One region of the Eubacterium ramulus genome, then DNA from elsewhere that is predicted to be linked to it. Evidence: riboswitches for the same ligand, from Rfam matches in the RefSeq annotation. Region 1 holds a riboswitch; each other region holds the start of a gene.
The links. Region 1 has a riboswitch for cobalamin ahead of ACIRUQ_RS11140 (sirohydrochlorin cobaltochelatase). Riboswitches for the same ligand answer to the same signal wherever they lie in the genome.

Region 1 (3,153 bases):
CTACCGTTAAGGTGCCACGTCCGTCATTTGCCTCGTTAACATGAAACATGCTGCTGTCTGTATTAAATTCAGCATCGTATATACCATCTTCCAATGCCGGTATCTGTACGTCATCCGAAGGCTGTTGTGCTTCATCAGCAGTATCCTTCACAATTTCATCCTGCGCGCTCGTATCCATGCTGTTTTCTTCCGCTTTTGTACTGTCTGCTGCCGGCTGTGCATTATTTCCACAACCACCAAGCATGCCAACTGCCAGTGCAAATACTGCTGCTAATACTGCAATTCTTCTTTTCATATTTCCTTTCTCCTGTGAACAACTTTTCTATATCCACATATCAAAAACTTAACTGTATTTTTTCCATACGCAACTCACAGCAGGAACGAAAAAATCATTCCTGCTGTGAGATTGGATATCATTTTTTACTTTTTACTACGCTATGTATCTCTTATTTACCTAAAGAATCAATAGCTGCTTTTGTATGATCCACATAAATCTGCTGAACAGCCTCAATCTCACCTAAACCGGCAATCTGTGTATCAACTTTATCGAAGTTTCCGCTTGCTGTAAACATACTCTTCCAAGAATCATCATCATCGCCTGCCATATCATTGTTTGCATGATCGCCAGCAACAACCATTAATGGTCTTAAAATAACATTTTTATATCCAGCTGCTTTTACTGCTTCAATAACTGCTTCACAAGCTGTCTCTTCCGGCTCACCCTCTACAGTTCCGACAAATACGTTATCGTATCCAAGTGCTGCCATCTGGGAAGCCATCTGGCTGTAGCTTACTTTTGCTGTATGAGATGTTCCATGTCCCATAAATACGAATGCTGTACTGTCAGCTTTTACTGCTTCCAGAGAATCATATCCGGCATCTTTTACTGCTTCTGCTGTAATATCCTCAGCTACTTTTGCTTTGTCTTCATTTACAACTGTTGCATCTGCTCCTACCTCACCAAGTAACGGTTCAGCAACTGTTACAGATTCAAATTTATCTTTATAATTATCAAGTGCCTCTACCAGTTCATCATACTCAGCACCATGCATTAAGTGAGTTGGCTGAACAACCAGGTTCTTTACACCATTATCAATAGCTCTCTGAAGTGCCTGATCTACATTATCGATTTTTTCACCATCTCTTGCCTGTACATGGTTAATGATGATCTGTGCCGTGAATGCTCTTCTTACAGACCAATCAGGATTTGCTGCCTGAATTGCTTTCTCGACACCACCGATGTCTGCTACACGGCTGTCATTGAAAGATGTACCAAAACTTACAACAAGAATCTCATTTTCTCCAATCTCATCCTGATTCAGCGGATCATCTTTGGACGCATCACCTGTATCTCTTCCGAAATAATCCGGATCAGCATTTTCACCTTCTACTAATTCTTTCTGAGCATCTGTCAGTTTATCCCATGCAGCTTTTGCAGCCTCACACTGCTCATCTGTCTTGTCTGTTCTTTCCTGTACATAGATCGCATCGATCAATGCAGCTACTTCATCCGCTTTCGCCTGATCGGAATCTTCCTCTGCTGCACTTGTCTCACCTGCTGCACTGACTGCATTGTCTTTTCCTGCATCTGCACTGTTGTTGTTTCCACATCCGCCAAGCATTCCAACTGCCATAGCGAATACTGCCACTAAGGCAATCATTCTCTTTTTCATCTCTTCTTCTCCTTTGAGTATCTATTATTCTTCACAGGGTACGGTTCTCCCGATACCAGACAACCGGCAGGTTTCCTGACTGAAAGATCATTGCACCGCTTCCGCCTTCCCAACACAGATCTGTTAATCCGCATCAGTGACCAGTATTCGAATCGGTACTCCTTTATCACAGTGATGGATTCGTACAGGATTTACACCTGTTTCCCTTTTAACCATCCGTCGTTTTTCCTGTAACCAAAAATAACCCTCTGCTGCTCCAATCGTAGTTAACAGCGTTGGATTATTTTTCTTACAAAACTGCCGACTTCCGGCACCTTTTATCTCTTTCTATGAACTTAAAAATATCTTAACATATCCGATAAAAGATTTCAATATCTGAACGCACACTTTCTCCATCAAACTACATACTTGTACACTTCGGACTTACACCTCTGCTGTCGATCCTGACCACAAGAATTTTTCTTAATGACAGCTGTGGCTTCCACATCCATGCTCGCCACATGTATGTCCTTCCCCGTGGCTGTGCTCGTGGTGAGAACACTTAACATTTGGATTATAATCCAGTGTTTCATTAATAAAAGCTTCCACTGCCTTATCCGCATCTCCGGAAACTCCTCCGAAAAGCTTAATTCCTGCTGCCGCTAACGCAATCTGTGCACCGCCTCCGATTCCGCCACAAATCAGAACATCTGCATTCAATGCATTAAGAACTCCCGCCAATGCACCATGTCCGCTTCCATTCGTATCTACTACTTCTGAATATACTACTTTTCCTTCCTCTACATCGTAAATCTTAAACGCCTCTGTGTGTCCAAAGTGCTGAAAAATCTGTCCGTTTTCATATGTTACTGCTATTCTCATTATACTCTCTCCTTTTTCCACTGCATATTTTTGATAAAGTTCCTGCTTGTAACATCCTCCAAGATTACAGTTACTTCCCTGACCATCGCAGATTCTGAAATCCCCGCCTTCAATTCTGAGTGGATGTCCGTCAATAAGTGCATCTGCTATTTTCTTTCTGGCAATCTCGTAAATTCGCTGAACCGTTGTTCTTGCAATCTGCATAGATTCAGCACACTGCTCCTGACTATAACCTTTCTTGTCCAAAAGACGGATTGTCTCATACTCATCGACTGTCAGAACAATGGGAGTTTTTTTCTCATAATCACCTGTCGGAAAAAATTCCAGAACATTCGGGAAATGGCAGACTTTTCTGCATTTTACTGGTCTTGGCATAAACTGCTCCTTTTTGCTTTTCTTATATAATAGTGCAATTACGGGCATATGTCAATAACATATCTGACATATACCCATTTCAATTATAGTTTTTTAGCTTATTATAGTTTGTACTGACAAGTACATTTCTGAAATACCACGCATTTTCCAAAATCAGTGTCCTTCTTTCTTCCTTTACATATATTTCATAATAGTCGGCAATAATACATTCATATCTATTGGTTTTGCAACATGATCATTCATG
Region 2 (3,153 bases), 200 kb from region 1:
GGAGCAGGTTCAGCAGGTATTGCCATTACAAAATTGCTGTTGCTCTATGGTTTTCCAGAGATCACCATGTGTGATATTAACGGTATAATCAACAGCCATTCTGCGAATCTGAACTGGATGCAGAAAGAAATGCAGAAGGTGACGAATCTGGAAGATAGGACGGGTACACTGGCAGATGCACTGAAAGGCGCGGATATCTTTGTCGGTGTATCAGCACCAAACATTGTGACCGCAGAAATGGTTGCAGGTATGAACAAAGATGCCATTCTTTTTGCCATGGCAAATCCGGTACCGGAAATTATGCCGGATGTGGCAAAAGCGGCAGGTGCAAGAGTTGTTGGAACGGGACGAAGTGATTTCCCGAATCAGGTAAACAATGTGGTGGTTTTTCCAGGGATCTTTAAAGGTGCATTGGAAAGCCGGGCCACAAAGATCACAGATGAGATGAAGCTGATTGCAGCGAATGCGGTGGCAGGACTTGTGGCAGAGGAAGATCTTTCCGAGGATAATATTTTGCCGGAAGCTTTCGATGAGCGTGTGGCAGAAGCTGTCAGTGCTGCTGTAAAAGCTTGTGTAAAACATTGATTACAGTAAAATAAGTGAAAACTTTCAAACCCTCTCCAAAATAAAATTAAAAAGAAGCTACTCTGAATATATCATCAACTATCATGTCAGGGTGGCTTCTTTGTGTATTTTGGAAAAACATCAGATGTAACAGTAACCAATCGGAAACTTTTTTTCAACCATGGATTGACTTTTTATGAGCTATTCTGTATACTATAAGCATCTGAATAGAACATTTAAGTGTCATGTATTTTGTATTGATACAGAACTGTGGGTATGAGTCAGTTCAAAGCAATGAAGCGGAAATACGTGAAGAATAGTGAATCCGGTCAGAATCCGGAACGGTACCGCCACTGTATGCATGGAGGCGCTGCATGAGACGAAAGTCAGTCATTGGGAACAATCCTGAGAAGGCAATGCAGAGACGCTGTTGATATGTAAGTCAGGAGACCTGCTTAAATGGAAATGCTTATTCATTTTCGGAATTGGAATGAATGGGTTTAGTATGTATGTTTTGCAGAAAATCGGCTGCGGCAGTCTGAAATGGCTTGCCGCAGTTTTTATTTGCAAAATTCAATTCCTGGAGAAGAATTTTTAGTCAGGAGGGCAAGTATGAAACGAAACGAAAAACCAATGAAAGAACGAATACTGGAAGAAGCGTTACAGCTTTTTTCACAGAATGGGTACACCGGAACCTCAATGAATGACATTGCAGCAAAATTAGGAGTGACAAAAGCTGCATTGTACAAACATTATAAGAGTAAACAGGAAATTCTGGACAGCATTGTCGAGAAAGCATCCGAGTATGGTCTGCCGGAGGAACAACAGGGTGAGGATTTTCTAAGTGAAAGACAGGTATCTTATGATGATATCAAGACATATACGAAGGAACAATTTTCTTATTGGACCAGCGAAGAATTCCCAAGTTGTTTCCGGAGAGTGCTGACGCTGGAGCAGTACCGCGATCCGCGGATGGCAAATCTCTATCAGAGATATCTGGCAAAAGGGCCGGTGTCTTATATGGAGCCGATTTTTGAGCAGCTGACCAAAGACAGCCAGAAGGCACGACAACTTGTACTGGACTTTTACGGGCCGATTTTTCTGCTTTACAGTATTTATGACGGAGCAGAGGAGAAGGAGAGTGTGGTGGATATTCTGGATCGTCATGTGGACAGTTTTTCCCAGATATTTCAGCAGAAAGCAACCGCAGTAAAATAACGTGCGACGGATCTGGTTTGTATAAGCAGCAGATTCGTTTGACTTGAATTTAAATTGATAGAAAAAGAGTGGGAAAATAGATAAGTTTCATTATTAAGTATCATGTAGGAGGTTATTATGAAGAAAGAAGGATTTGATTTTTTTCAGAATCGTGCATGTGAGTATTTCCCATGTCACAAAGGGGTTGCAGATGAGGATTTTAACTGTCTGTTCTGTTATTGTCCGCTGTATCTGCTGGGCGATGAGTGCGGAGGCAATTTTGAGTATCTGCCAAATGGTATTAAAAATTGTTCCAACTGCACGCTTCCTCATTGCAGAGAAGGATATGCACATGTGATGAACAAATATCTGTTGATCGCAGAACGGATCCGCAAAAAGCCAAGATGTATGGAGGCCTGATTATTTTCAATTCTTTTGTGAAACAAACATGAAGAGTCTGTGTTTTTCGATGGAAGAACACAGATTTTTCTTTTTGTGCATATGTTGTGATAAGAAATAGATTTCTTTTGGAGTGTAATATGAATTTCGGACAGGAAAGATATTCATGGATGGAACAGGATCCGTACACTGGGGATAAAATGCCCTTTTATATGACATATCCCATGCAGAATACGCTATTTGAGGAGACGGAATATGAGAAGGATTGCAGGCGGATGCAGGAACTGTATCCGAGGGACGCGCGGCAGATTCAGAGTCTGGTAGACCGGGAGTGTGACCGGATGGAATATGAAGGCAGCATGATGTATGATCGTTATCCGGACCGGCTGATGCTGGAAATGCTCTGCAGGAAAATATACCGGGAGCTGAATCCGGATCATATAGACGAGGAGGGACGGCTTCAGGTAGAGGAACGTTATTTTCATCTGATCCAGGTGATGCTGATGCAGGAAATGTATCGAAGAAGATGCAGGCATTATCGGTGTCGGAGATGGTATTAGGGCTTGTATGACGCAAAAAGATACCCTATAATTAGCACAGTAGAAACTCTTGTAGCGAATACCATGGATAATAACGATAGAAAAGAGATATATTATGATAAATGAATGGAAAGAGATACTGGCGGACTGTATGGATCAACATCTGGCAAAAATCATCATCAGTGGTCCGCGGAAAAAAGATAGTGTAAGAAAGATTGAAATCCGTCCGGTGCTGCTGAAGGAGCAGTTGGTGTTTCAGGCAAGTGCCTATACGGAAAAACAGGTGCAGCACTATAATCTGACAGAGGAAGAAGTGTATGAAAAGGTGGCGGGCTGGATGGAAGGATTTCGGCAATTGGAAGTCCTTCATCCGAAAAAACAGGTGCAGGTTCTGGTCAGTAAAAAAGGTAAACGGACGGTGCGCCAGCTTAAGAGCGGCTGCCCGGTGCCTGCT
Region 3 (3,153 bases), 280 kb from region 1:
AGAGCAAAACTTGTTTTATATTCACCAAGCAAATGTTCTTCGCTTATTGATTCGCCATCATAGATATGGAACGTTACTTTCATATTGCTTGGCAGTGAATCTGCCAGATTTACTGCCATATTCACATACCAGTTGTTCCCGGAAGATGGTAATGCATATTCAGCCACCTGCATGTTTTCAATCTTGTAAGGACTTTCAAAAATCGCACGATATGTCATATCCTTATCAAGCGTTACCTGGAGCTTGGAATCACCTTCGACCGGTATCCATGTCTCGCCACCATCACCGGACTGCTCCCAGCGCACAAACTTATACAGGGATGCTGCTTCTGCGATCAGCGTATGTGTCTCTCCTCCGTCACGTACCTGGCTGACTGTTCCACCAGTCGTCTGAACCAGACTGAGTTGGTAAACCACCGCTGGCATTTTTTCAAAAACAGGTGTAATATGGCATACTTTCAATGCCCCATCCTGTGATGTCGTACCTTCATAATTCAGATAATAGGTATTTCGATTCTGATATGGAGACTGATACATTTTAAAATGCCAGTCAGAATCTGCCACGGTCAGAAAACCTTTCAGTGCACTTACTTCGTTCGGTCCAGCCGCAACAGCAGCCGTTTCCGGGCAGGTTCCATCAAAAAACCGGTCACCTATCTGCCAGCCACGAAACAGGTAGGTATCCGTATCCCAGTTCGTATCCCGCATCTGCGCAAGGTTGCCGCTAAATGATCCGATATTGGTAATCCGTTTCGGCAGAGTACCATTTACACCCCATAATGTCACTTTACTTAATGAATCATCCGATACTAAAGTACCATCCGACTGACGAAGCATTGCCTTGTCAATCTCCACGCGCGGACGTGTTCCTGTTTTATAACAAATTTTGGCAATTGCAGTAGTAACTACTGTTGGCGTCATATTTTCCTGCAAACCTTTGTTTGTTATAATAGCCCGATAATACTTTGTCTGACCAACCGTGACCTTCGGTACATAAGTGCTGACCAGTGGGGCACTCATTGTAGTTCCTGCGCCTTCAGCATCGGTAAATGTACTTCCGTCATCGGACACCTGCCATAAAATCGCCAATGTATTCTTGTTGTAATCAGATGGATTGTACTTCAACTGTACGCGCAGCTGACCTACTTTGTCCGAGTCATCGGCATAATAAGTAGCCGACTGACGACTGAGATCTGTCAGGACTGAATAAAAGACCGGTGCCGGTGCTGCTGTCACTGTATCATCCGCCTGTACTGCGACAGGACTGTTGCTGCCTGCTGCCAGTGCTGATATGGATGACATCGGTAACAGACTGAACACCATCAGCAGAGCAAGCATCAGCGACACAATTTTTTTGCTGTGTTTTTTCATTTTCTTCTCCTTTTTCCTGTAGGCTCCCCAAAACCTTCTCCCCCATTGTAGTTCTAAAGATTCCGAGTATTTGTTGTTTACTATCTATATAAACCGCTTTCCTGCGGATTGTATCCGTTTTTTGAGGAACAAAAATAAACCCCCGATATGCTTTCGGACATTTATCTACTGAGCTGCAACTGCCTGTATTCTGACTTAAAGTTCCAACCTACTCATTGTCCCTTCCCGGTTTCCCAGTGGTATCGACAACTTTCGTCCTTATTACAGCGGAGATAAACCGTGCCGGATTCTGACCGGACTTCCTAGATTGTATTTCTATCATTCCGCAGTTGTAATATGCTCCCTATGCAATTTTAGATGTGCAGTGATTCTGAGAAGAATATGTCAGCTTTCGCTGACCGGAATCACGCACCAAGTCTCACGTGCGTTCGACTTGAATTTATTCTTATCATAGCACACCCATTGCTTCAACATCAATCATTCTGACACAAAATTCTTAATATTTTTTTCTATTTGACAAGAAATTCGATGTAATTTCCTGTCAAAAAGAAAAAGAACCTCCAATCTCAGTTTTCCAAGATCAGAAGTTCTCTTTTTTCATTTTATATTGCTTAAAACAGCGGTGTCTTATATACGCCGTCTGCGATCAGCTGTGCAAATGCATCTACTACCGTCTGTCGGTCTTCCTGATAGGTTACACCAAACCACTTGTCCTGTGTCTCCAGAACTTTGACCGTTACTTCACCATTTGCAAGCATATCGCCGATGATGGTCGGAAGCAGATACTCTGCTTTGATGTTGCCCGGCTCCACATTTGCCAGAAACTCTGCGAATCCTTTGTCAAGTACATCAAGAAACTCCGGTGTCACGCCCCACATATTCATAGATACATGCGTTCCTTCCGGAATCTCGCTGCCATTTTCATCTTTTACAATACCGTCTGTATCACGGGCAATGCCGCTGGTCTCAACGATCTTCTGAAGCATCTCCTCATCATCGACCTGACATACACCACGGGTAACGGTTCCGTTATCGCTGAGCGTGTTGTCCAGAATAAATCCTGCCATGCAATACTGATATTTGGTATTGCCGCAGTTTACCAGATAATCATGCACTTTTACAAATGCTTCTTTTCCATAATAGTCATCTGCATTGATCACTGCAAACGGCTCATTTACCACACCTTTGCAGCATCTTACTGCCTGACCGGTTCCCCACGGTTTTGTGCGGTCTGCCGGTTTCTCAAATCCTTCCGGGAGATCATCCAGAGACTGGAATACATATTCCACATCACAAATTTTCTCGATACGGTCTCCGATCACTTCTCTGAAATCTTTCTCGATATCTTTACGGATGATAAACACGATTTTATTAAATCCTGCTTCCAGTGCATCATGAATGGAATAATCAATAATAATCTCGCCATTCGGCCCAACCGGAGTCAGCTGTTTCACACCACCGCCGAATCTGGAGCCAATGCCTGCCGCCATAATAACCAATGTTGTATTCATACTGCTATTTCCTTCCTGAAATCTTCTAATTGTTTTTTCCTGTATTTAACAGAATTGTAACATTTTTTCTCTGGTTCGTAAAGCATAACCTTAGTTTCCAATCATAATTTGAACATTTTTCATGCATATTCATGCATATTCTGCTAAAAATCGTGTTTTTTCACAAAAATATGTCTCCCTGGCATCCAATCCCGGGAGACATCCATTTTTCTGTCCAAAGATATGCTGTTTTTATTTCCGTTTTTTGGAGATTTTCACACCGGCCGTAATAC
Region 4 (3,153 bases), 290 kb from region 1:
TTCATTTCGGTCTGGTTGGACGGATCTTCATCAGTCGCTGTCAGACACACAAAATCGCCCATCTGGAAACCTACATAAATCCTTCCGTTCTCATAACGGATCGGGCTGTTGCAGGCACCGGTTCTTCCTTTATAACACCAGAGAGATTCCAGTGTGGAAGCGTTGAAGCACTGGATACCGCCGCCCAGCGGAACGAAGATCATTCCGTCTGCATAGGTAACCGGAATCAGGTTGAATCCTGCATTCATGAAACAGTCGCTGCTCTTTAAGACTTCACCTGTCTCTTTGTCCAGCATATATAATTTACCGCCGGACTGTGTATATACCTTGTTATCTACGATAACCGGTGTACTTCCGCTGGAAGGCGATACAGATGTACCCATCTGACGCTCCCATTTTACTTCGATACTTTCTTTTGTAATAGGAGTTTTTGCATTGATAACGGACTGATTGTTGGAGTCTGCACGGAATCCCGGATACTCTGCTTTCAGCTGTGGAAGTTTTTCACCTTCAGCGGCTTTGTCCAGTGTGATATCCAGTGTGGACGCTTCTGTCAGAGTGATCTTATCTGTTTTTCCCACATATCCTTCACAGGATGCAGTCCATGTATACTCTGTATTCGGAGCGAGATAGTATTTACCATTATCCTGATAAATACGCTCACCCTTGTCAGTATACAGACACACCTGTGCGTTTGCCGGCTCTACATTCACATCAAGAGTAGCGGATGCTGCTTTTGTGATCGTCAGTGTATATTCGTCTGCGCTTGCTGCGCCATTGTTTGGTTTGATCGTAACGACGTTCTCACCGTCTGCCACATCCAGCTTATATGTACCGTCTGCGGATGCTGTTCCGTTGAACAGAATCTCGGATTCCTCCGGATTCTGTAACTCTACCGGATCGATTGCTTTGATCGTTACATTTGATACATTGTCCAGTACCTGTGCTGTATAAGCAGTCTTTTTGGAAGAAAAAGACGGACTGATGGAAACTGCATTTCCGTTATGATCTGTCATGGACAGACCGGATAGTTTTGCAGATCGCACTACATGGATAACATACGTTTCAGTCACATCTCCCTTGGTTACTGTGAGACTCAGATCATTTCCTTTTCCGCTCACTCCCAGGAAGGCCTGGTCAAATCGCACATATACGTTACGTGCCGTATCTTCTTTTGTAAACTCTTTTCCATCCAGATCGATATACTTGAATGTATATTTCATGGACGGATCTTTGGAAGCTTCTGAATTCAGCACCGGCTTCATGGACAGATACGTTGCACTTGTATCTGCCGGAATAGTTACCTCGCCGTTTTCAAAAGCTTTTTCGCCGGAAATACCGGACACCAGGACACCACTCAGAAAATCATGTGTCTCTGAAACAGCCGTCGTATCTGTTTCTGTGGAAGCAACATCGGAAGTATACAGATCAGCATTCTGTCCTCCCTGTGCTTTTGTATTTTCATCTGAATCAATCTGTTGTGTTTCAGCATCTTCTGCCGAAACGGTCTGCTGTGTCGCAATCGCCGCATCGCTTACTGTGGTGGCTGCAGCGGGTACTACACAAGTGTTTACCGCAACAGCACAGCTCAGTAAGAGCGCAAGCCATCGTTTTCTCATATCTACGTTCCTCCTCCTTATTGCAGCGTGCTTCTGTCCATGCTTGGATTCTGCACGCAATTTGCCTGTTGCCTTTTAAACCGGTCCCCCTTCCGTATCATATTTAAAAAGCCAGGTATACCCCATCCGTTCACAGCTTTTCAGAAAAAAATGTTATGCTAATTCACGATCTCTGCGATACATTTTTTATAAAAAATCCAGATTTTCACCCCATTTTTCCTGATTTTTTGAAAAAAAATAAACATCCGTTTATGCCATCGGATATGTGTAGTATCTATACGCAATTGACTGTATTCTGACTAAGAGTTCATACCTACTTGCTGTCCCTTCCCAGTTTCCCAGTGGATCTGACAGTGTTCGTTCTCATTACAGCGGGGATAAGCCGTGCCGGAATCTAACCGGACTTCCAGAAAAATATCTATTTCACAACTGCATATTCCTGTATTCTTTTCTGTTTTTTATCATATCCTATGCACCATATTCTGTCAATGGATTTGCCGCTATTTTTCAGCAAAAAAACGATTTATCTGAACTTCCAAAAGTTATCTTTGGTATTTTTTCACAATTATAAACGCAATTTATCCAAACTTCCCATGGCAGATTTCCTCTGCCGGTCCTGTCAGATAAAGGTGCCCATGACGTCTGTCATATTGTACCAGAAGCTCTCCCCCGGTCATTCTTACCAGCACGGATGCACCGCATTTTTTCTGCCGCATGGCAGCTGCCACCGCTGCGCAGGCTCCGGTTCCACAAGCAAAGGTTTCACCGCAGCCCCGTTCCCAGACCCGCATCCACAGATGCTCTGCATCCTGTACCCAGACAACTTCCACATTCACCCCTTCCGGAAATATCTCCTCATTTCCAATAACGGTTCCTTCCTGTTTTAACGGGAACTGCATCATTGCTTCCCTACTTTCCACAAACAGTACACAGTGCGGATTTCCCATGGATACACAAACCGGCCGGAACAACAAAAAACGGGCAGATATGTGCTCCGGCACAAAATCCGGGGTTCCCATATCCACCCGAACTGAGCATATCCTGTCCGTTTCTTCCTTTTTTATCAGCTGCAGACGGTACAATCCTGCATCCGTCTCGATCAGCAGATTCACTTTTTCTGTTTTTCCATGATCATACACATATTTGCCCAGACAGCGGATGCCATTGCCGCACATTCTTGCCTGGCTTCCATCCGCATTGTACAGTTTCATCCGAAAATCTGCCTGTGGATGTCCCGCATTGCACACACAGATAACACCATCGGCTCCGATACCGCGGTGCCGGTCACAGAAATGTCTTACCAGCTCCGGCGACAGCTCACTTTCCTCACAGCAATGCTTTTCTGTTTCAAAGTCCTCTCTGCCGTTTTTCTGTCTGTGATCCGTATCATCAAGAATGATAAAATCATTTCCCAGACCATGCATTTTCACAAATTCCATGTGCATACTCCACATATCCTGTCTGGATATTATATGTATGACACTGCACATTTGTGCAATTTCTCTTTTTTACAACTTCAGACAAGTTACGAATC

Region 2: it holds a riboswitch for cobalamin, as region 1 does, so the genes downstream of both, ACIRUQ_RS12135 (TetR/AcrR family transcriptional regulator) here and ACIRUQ_RS11140 (sirohydrochlorin cobaltochelatase) in region 1, are expected to answer to the same signal.
Region 3: it holds a riboswitch for cobalamin, as region 1 does, so the genes downstream of both, ACIRUQ_RS09855 (bacterial Ig-like domain-containing protein) here and ACIRUQ_RS11140 (sirohydrochlorin cobaltochelatase) in region 1, are expected to answer to the same signal.
Region 4: it holds a riboswitch for cobalamin, as region 1 does, so the genes downstream of both, ACIRUQ_RS09810 (cadherin-like beta sandwich domain-containing protein) here and ACIRUQ_RS11140 (sirohydrochlorin cobaltochelatase) in region 1, are expected to answer to the same signal.

What each region holds. Positions count from the first base shown of each region.
Region 1 covers NZ_CP173382.1:2,378,838-2,381,990, forward strand. The annotation lists gene ACIRUQ_RS11135 (hypothetical protein) at 1-295, opposite strand, end outside; gene ACIRUQ_RS11140 (sirohydrochlorin cobaltochelatase) at 447-1,673, opposite strand; cobalamin riboswitch at 1,721-1,927, opposite strand; gene ACIRUQ_RS11145 (DUF134 domain-containing protein) at 2,136-2,909, opposite strand; gene ACIRUQ_RS11150 (hybrid sensor histidine kinase/response regulator) at 3,084-3,153, opposite strand, start outside.
Region 2 covers NZ_CP173382.1:2,580,929-2,584,081, reverse strand. The annotation lists gene ACIRUQ_RS12140 (NADP-dependent malic enzyme) at 1-585, shown strand, start outside; cobalamin riboswitch at 830-1,038, shown strand; gene ACIRUQ_RS12135 (TetR/AcrR family transcriptional regulator) at 1,177-1,782, shown strand; gene ACIRUQ_RS12130 (cysteine-rich small domain-containing protein) at 1,900-2,181, shown strand; gene ACIRUQ_RS12125 (hypothetical protein) at 2,301-2,720, shown strand; gene ACIRUQ_RS12120 (SAM-dependent methyltransferase) at 2,815-3,153, shown strand, end outside.
Region 3 covers NZ_CP173382.1:2,103,016-2,106,168, forward strand. The annotation lists gene ACIRUQ_RS09855 (bacterial Ig-like domain-containing protein) at 1-1,370, opposite strand, end outside; cobalamin riboswitch at 1,533-1,716, opposite strand; gene ACIRUQ_RS09860 (sugar phosphate nucleotidyltransferase) at 1,982-2,881, opposite strand; gene ACIRUQ_RS09865 (cohesin domain-containing protein) at 3,113-3,153, opposite strand, start outside.
Region 4 covers NZ_CP173382.1:2,087,899-2,091,051, forward strand. The annotation lists gene ACIRUQ_RS09810 (cadherin-like beta sandwich domain-containing protein) at 1-1,619, opposite strand, end outside; cobalamin riboswitch at 1,887-2,065, opposite strand; gene dapF (diaminopimelate epimerase) at 2,198-3,058, opposite strand; gene ACIRUQ_RS09820 (ANTAR domain-containing response regulator) at 3,145-3,153, opposite strand, start outside.